DNA from 3 places in the Paenibacillus sp. GP183 genome. Region 2 is predicted to be linked to each of the others. Evidence: riboswitches for the same ligand, from Rfam matches in the RefSeq annotation. Region 2 holds a riboswitch; each other region holds the start of a gene.

Region 1 (2,267 bases), 330 kb from region 2:
GGAAACGAATGACGATCAACTACAATAAGGGCTTGGACTCCGACAATATTTAACGAAAGAAGTAAACTGTTTGTGCTATACTTTCCTTAAAGGAGCCAGCACCTTTGTTGGCACTTACAAAACGAGAAAGGAAACAAATCAACATGAAGAAGTTACTCGTATTAGGGCTTTCCGCTTGTTTACTATTTAGTTTCACAAGCTCTGCTTTTGCTGCTACTAAAACTACCGTTCAAACTAAACACACCGTAACTCATGCTAAGAAAAAGGATACAATAGCTAAGAAAACTACTAAGGCTAACTCTAAAAAGTACGCTGTGAGTAAAATTAAAAAGGCAAAGGCTGTACATAAAAAAACAACAAAGACTGCAAAAACAGCGTAATGCATAAAGTTGAATATCAAATTTTGGAGTCGCGGACCAGTATCGCGGCTTTTTATTTTACATATCGAAGACATTACATGAAATTTGGGGAGCGGTTCATTAGAATTAACAAAAAACGTTGAATAGGATTTTGTCACTTGTTACGCTAGCCATGGGATGGTGAATTTCCAGGGATTTTGTGGAGTATACGTGCAGTAGAAAAAGGCTTTAAGGAAATGTTCCAGCCATTTCTTCTATTCCCGTATGCCCAAAAATGTAACGGCGGGCTCTCATCAGCTTACATCCCTAACGATCACTGTATCCAATGGTGATGAAATCCTGCGAATGAGTGAGTATACGTGAGAGAACCCCTTAAAACCGAGGGACGGGTACGATAGCATCATTACGAACAGGCTGCCGGCATCATCGGTAGCCTACTCAACTATCAGGCAGTAATGCACAATAATACCTTGACTTGAATTAATTCTCCTAATATAATTTAGTAAATATTTGGTATGTGTAACTGGCGTAAACGTGGATAACCACGAGGAAACACATATTTATATGCCGTACGCCTGGGCAAAGTATTTGGTCAAATCTGATCGAATGCTTTTTTTGTTTTTGGTTGGAGGTGAAAGAGATGGATATTTCAGCAATCGTTCTTGATCTTGATGGGACTCTATTAAATTCAAGTAAGAAAGTGTCCGAGCGAAATTTGGATGCAGTTTTAAGATGCAGCCATAACGGAATGAAGATCATTGTTGCAACAGCCAGACCACCTAGATCAGTTCGGGCATTACTACCGATTGAACTGTTAGATATATCCTCATTTGTATTTTATAATGGCGCATTGATCGTGGATGTAAAGGCGGGACTAGAAGAACACATACCCATTGACAGAACAACTACAGAAGATATATTGGATTATTGTTCAGTGAAGCTGCCAGATTGTGTAATAAGCCTTGAAGTTAAAGACCATTGGTACTCTAACCATAAAATCCTGGATAATGCCGTGTATAACCCTTTATTCCATCCAATAGTATGTGAGTATAGGGAGTTAAAGCAGCATTTAGCAACAAAGATATTAATAACTGATTTCGGTGAGCCAAAGGAATTACGTCTATTATTCGAAGAAAAAGTTAATTATTTATTAACTGACAAAGGGAAACTTGTTCAGATGATGAATAAATCAGTTTCTAAGGCTACTGGAATACTAAAACTAATTAGTCATTATGGCATTAACACTTCCCAAATTATCGTTTTTGGTGATGATTACAACGACATTGAAATGTTTAAGATATCAGCATATTCGGTTGCGATGTTGAATGCAGTCGATGAGTTAAAGAACTTAGCAGATGAAATAACGGATACAAATGATAATGATGGTGTAGCGCAAATACTTGAAATGATTTTGAGGGGAGTTCGATAGTTACTTTTGAAAATGAGTTGTTTCATAACCCGTATCCAGGTAGGACTATCATAATTGGCATGACGGCGTGGCTTTTTTGTGTACTATTTCTGTAAGGGCATTCTATAGTCACAATTGCTAAAATTAACCATCATGGTGGCAAATCATTTTTTACATTGTTTTGTTTCGTGTTCCACATCGTCAAAATGATTGGGAGAAGGAAGTCGTGATGTGGCGGTTTGGCCTTTGAGCACAGTGGTGAGGAACGGACGCAGAGGGAAATTGCTAAGGAGCTGGGAATTTCTCGATCGTATGTGTCAAGAATAGAGAACCGGGCACTGATGGAGCTATACCATGAGTTTTATAAGGCGAAGCGGTAGTTTATAGTAGCGCTCACAAGACGTGAGGGTTCAAATCCCTTCGACCGCATCCTATTGATTAAACGATAAATGCCCTGAATAATAAGGCTTTTTTTGAGGTTCTGGTGTAACGATATAGGT
Region 2 (2,267 bases):
CAATCAACTCAATTTTGTCGCGTTGGCGGCCAATTTCCAAATTCATAGCTTTCACAATTTCTGGGTCTTGCTTGCTTAAATGTGCTGTCATTTTTATTTCCTCCTAGTGGCGTATCCTCTATATTTTAAAAAAGGTCATCCTAAGTTGCTGCAATCGTCGGTTTGAGATGAATCTTTAACTTGCAAACCCGCGTCTTCCTCCGTATAAACAGCCCTTGCTCCCCCGATCAGCTTCGACCGAGTGATAGCCATGGTCACATGAGCATGGCCTATGGTACGAATCGGCGGCCTGACTGGAACAGCGACTCGGCGAAGATGCATGCCAATCAGCGTGTCTCCAATATCGATCCCTGCATGCGCCTGAATAGCTTCCACTAGCACAGGCCGCTTGAAATGGCGAAACGCATACGAGGCCATTGAGCCTCCAGCCTTGGGTATCGGTATGGCAGAAACCGTCTCTAATGGATAGCGCGAGAGGATGTTCTCCTCCACGACCAGAGCCCGGTTCAAGTGCTCGCAGCATTGAAAAGCAAGAAATAATCCGAACTCGTCGGCGATCTTGAGGGCAGCTTGATAAATCGGTTCAGCTGCCTGGAGCGTACCGGAAGTTCCGATCCGATGCCCAAGCACTTCACTGGTGCTTGTGCCGATGACCAGTACCTGTCCAGCCTTAAGCCCGCCGACCCGAACCAATTCCCGCAGGTTGGTCCCTACGTCCTGTCCAACCGTTTGCATGCCTGAATCTGTCATCGATCTCACTTCTCCTTATGGATGCAGCGTGTAACGATCTTCCAGCTCTTTCATTTTCCTGATGCGGTTTTGATGGCGAGCGCCTTCGGAGAAATCTGTTTCGAGCCAGGTTTTCACAATTTCCAGCGCAATTCCGGGTCCAACCACGCGTTCACCCATGGCAAGCACATTGGAATCGTTATGTTCCCGTGTAACTTTGGCAGAGAAAAGGTCATGAACCAAGGCGCAGCGGATTCCCGGGATTTTGTTCGCAGCAATCGTCATGCCAATCCCGGTACCGCAGATCAAGATCCCACGATCAGCTTCGCCGGAAGCCACCTTCTCGCAAACCGGAAGCGCATAATCCGGATAGTCAACGGAGTCTTCACAATCACAGCCCAGATCCACAACTTCATGGCCAAGCGCTTCAATCGAGGGGATAACAGCTTCTTTTAACCGGTAACCGCCGTGATCCGCTCCAATCGCAACCTTCATAGTCCATCCGCTCCTTTTACCCACTTTTGCATCCTTATTATAACGCAAACTGCATGGAAAAACGAAAAAAGAGCAGGACACGTACAAGTACGCGTTGCTCTTTTGCCCAGGCGACCGGCCGTATAGCTCGATGCTCCATTGTGGTTTCTCCCACTTGTCGCCAGTTACATCGAGTCCTGCTTGAATAGCTTTATTTTAGCGCAATCTGCGCCGTCTGTAAAGATGAAAAGGCCTGGTTATCGGTCGCGCAAGTCACTGCTGAAGCCCTGAAGCTTGATGACCAGCTTTTTTAAATGGAGTTCAATCTCCTGAGCCGTTAACCGATATGCATCCAAAGAGCCCCCGAACGGATCTGAAATATCAAAGCTGGAAATGTGCTTATTCAGTTTGGAGAGCTGGCTTCTTTCATCATTGGAAATGGGCTGTGACAAGGCTTGCTTCAATTGCAGCTCAGCCGTCAGCGTTGTCCGTGTGTCTATTGCCTCCAGAATCGCTGGATCGTCTTCGACAAATTCCTTGAGTGTAAAAGTTTTCTCGAGCGCCTGCGGATGTCTTTGAATAACAATTCCTTTATGCGCCATGGTCATGGTCAAAATAACGTCCGCCCATTCCACATCGGGTTCGTTTAATGCACTGGAGGTCAGCTTGTCTCCGATCCCCTTTTCCTGTAATACAGCTTCGCTATTACGGGATATCGACGAGCCGTTTGCGGCCGAAACACCGGCGGAACGAACTTCCGCTTCGAGCTTCTCTCCTTGCAGCATGTGTCGCAGCATACCTTCCGCCAGCGGACTGCGGCATGTGTTTCCTGTACATACAAAAAGAATGCGTACCATTCCAGACTCCTCCTGCCCGCATAATAGCGTGTTTTGCGTACATCTCTATTTTATCACAGGAGAAATTTTAACCCAAATGCCAGCAAAATAACCCCGCCCAGCGCTTCTCCATATTCTCCTGCAAACCCGCCCATATGCCTGCCGAGTAAGAGCCCTGCAATGGAAAGCATGGCTCCAAAAGCGCCAAAAAGAAGGACAGTGGCGACA
Region 3 (2,267 bases), 2.5 Mb from region 2:
ATAATGTAAAAAATGTAAAACCAGATCCAGAATTATATATCAAGGCCTTAGAAGCATTGGAAGTCGAAAGGAAGCAAGCCATATCCTTCGAAGACTCACTCAATGGATTTAAAGCGGCTAAAGCTGCAGGGTTAAATTGTGTAGTTGTTCCAAACGATGTAACAAGACATTTTGAATTTGCTGATTATGATTTAATGATTGAGTCTATGGCTGATATGGATTTAGAAGAATTAATTGAAAATATTAATGTTAAGAACAGACTCATTAACTAACTCGAAGAAGTTTCACTACAATTCATTAGAGCAGCTAAAGTTGATCGGAGACGACTACGACAGACAAAAGGAATATACCCACCGGGTGAAACAAGAATATGGGAATCTAAAGAGATTATGAAGAAACGTGAAGTAAAGACGGCGAAGAACAGGACTTAATGGAAGGAAAAATCATGAAAATCAAAGTTGTTTTATTTTTGCTCGTAATCATAGTTTTCTTTTTTCCAAGCTTAAAACTTCAGGGAACAAGTAACCCTATAATAAGTAGAACACCTACTGAACAAGAATTAGTAAACTTTCAAGATATTCATGGAAAAGCTTTGGCAATAAAGTACTATAATGATCATGCAATTGTTTTGGGTGATAACTCTGGTTACAGTTTATCTATAACTAATGATAACAAACCTCAGTATATTGGAAGTTCATGGGGAGGTGCACCAGAACGAGTAGACGTAATTGCAGTGACACAAGAAACATCATTTATAGGAGTAATCGTTCACCGAAAAGATGTACTCGAACAAGGACGAAAAATGAAAATAAAATTTGAAGATGGAAGCATAGTAGAAATAACAATGAATCATGAAAAGGCTTTTATAGTAGATCACCCAACTGGCAAGTTAACCAATTCATCTAAAGCGAAAGTTGAAGTATTTAATAATAACAACGAAATGATTTATCAGAATTTTTGAATGGATTTGAGATATTTTGAAATAGTTGATCAAAGGCAGCTCGTATCGGCGAGTAATCCCTTGTATATTCGTTAGTTGACATTTTGCAATTTTCAGATATAATCAACAGTAAATATTTGGTATGTGCGACTGGCGATAACGTAGATGACTACGGGGGAGCACATATTCATAGCAGCCGTTCGCCTGGGCAAAGTATTTGATCCTATGATCAAATACTTTTCTATTTTAAGGAGATGGATTGCGATGGAACGAGCTAGGAATGTAGCTGTTTTGGTGTATGAGAAAGTGGATGGATTAGACTTTGTAGGTCCCTTTGATGTTTTTGCTACAGCAAGCAATTGGGGGAAAGATTTTCGTGTTTACACGGTAAGTGAAAAGGTACAACCCTTGAACACGATCAGTGGATTTACTATTTATCCCAAGTACAGCTTTGATGATTGCCCACCTCCAGATATACTAATTGTTCCTGGTGGAATAGGTTCCCGAACAGAAATGTATAATGAATCACTTACAACTTGGATAAATAATACGGCTAGCACGGCTGAGCTGGTGTTATCTGTATGCACAGGAGCTTTGCTTTTGGCAAAAGCGAATTTATTAGACGGATTGAGTATAATAACAAATCGAAGAGCAATAGATTTATTACGTCAAGCGGCACCGAGCAATTCCAGGATTGTTGAAGACCTTAGATACGTTGATAATGGAAAAATCATCATGTCAGCTGGTGTAACTGCCGGAATCGATGCGTCCCTTTATGTTGTTTCAAAGCTGTTGGGAATTGAAAGGGCTGTTGATACAGCATCAAAACTAGAGTATGAATGGAAAAAGTAACAATCAGATCCTGACGCTGATTAACGGCGTCACGGCAAAGAAAGGAAGTCCTTGTTTGGAAAATCAAAATCATTTTAAGGACAATATCACAAATCCCAATTATGTGATTGCAGCTTCATTAGCTGAATCAGAAGTTCCCAATACACCAGGAATTTACTGTATAATGATTCGTGATATTACAAGTATTCCTGAGCCTTATTCTGCTTGCTTAATAAACAGAGATCACAATATTCTCTATGTTGGGCAAGCATCAACCAGCTTATTAAAGAGGTTAGTTACTCAAGACTTAAGACATAAAAGCCCTGCTTCTTTTTTCAGAAGTATCGGTGCAATCTTTGGTTATCGACCTGTAATTGGATCATTAAGCCATAGCCGAAACGGTGCAAACTATAAATTTTCTGATGATGACACCTTAAGAATTATTGACTGGATAAATAAGAATCTAATAATAAACTGGATAGCCATGAAATCTGAA

What was found. A riboswitch is a leader RNA that binds a small molecule or an ion and turns the genes downstream of it on or off. The one in region 2 is predicted to bind ZMP and ZTP.
Region 1: linked by a shared signal. The riboswitch ahead of BLV33_RS19440 (HAD family hydrolase) and the one ahead of rpiB (ribose 5-phosphate isomerase B) in region 2 are both predicted to bind ZMP and ZTP.
Region 3: linked by a shared signal. The riboswitch ahead of BLV33_RS05275 (DJ-1/PfpI family protein) and the one ahead of rpiB (ribose 5-phosphate isomerase B) in region 2 are both predicted to bind ZMP and ZTP.

Annotation. Positions count from the first base shown of each region.
Region 1 is NZ_FNSW01000001.1:3,938,471-3,940,737, forward strand. It holds gene BLV33_RS19430 (PepSY domain-containing protein) at 1-28, shown strand, start outside; gene BLV33_RS19435 (hypothetical protein) at 108-380, shown strand; ZMP/ZTP riboswitch at 869-947, shown strand; gene BLV33_RS19440 (HAD family hydrolase) at 1,000-1,788, shown strand; partial or broken gene BLV33_RS19445 (sigma factor-like helix-turn-helix DNA-binding protein) at 2,025-2,147, shown strand.
Region 2 is NZ_FNSW01000001.1:3,608,528-3,610,794, reverse strand. It holds gene glyA (serine hydroxymethyltransferase) at 1-91, opposite strand, end outside; gene BLV33_RS17810 (TIGR01440 family protein) at 136-750, opposite strand; gene rpiB (ribose 5-phosphate isomerase B) at 766-1,224, opposite strand; ZMP/ZTP riboswitch at 1,322-1,402, opposite strand; gene BLV33_RS17800 (low molecular weight protein arginine phosphatase) at 1,461-2,060, opposite strand; gene BLV33_RS17795 (manganese efflux pump MntP) at 2,114-2,267, opposite strand, start outside.
Region 3 is NZ_FNSW01000001.1:1,072,753-1,075,019, reverse strand. It holds gene BLV33_RS05285 (HAD family hydrolase) at 1-272, shown strand, start outside; gene BLV33_RS05280 (hypothetical protein) at 446-961, shown strand; ZMP/ZTP riboswitch at 1,077-1,157, shown strand; gene BLV33_RS05275 (DJ-1/PfpI family protein) at 1,205-1,792, shown strand; gene BLV33_RS05270 (GIY-YIG nuclease family protein) at 1,848-2,267, shown strand, end outside.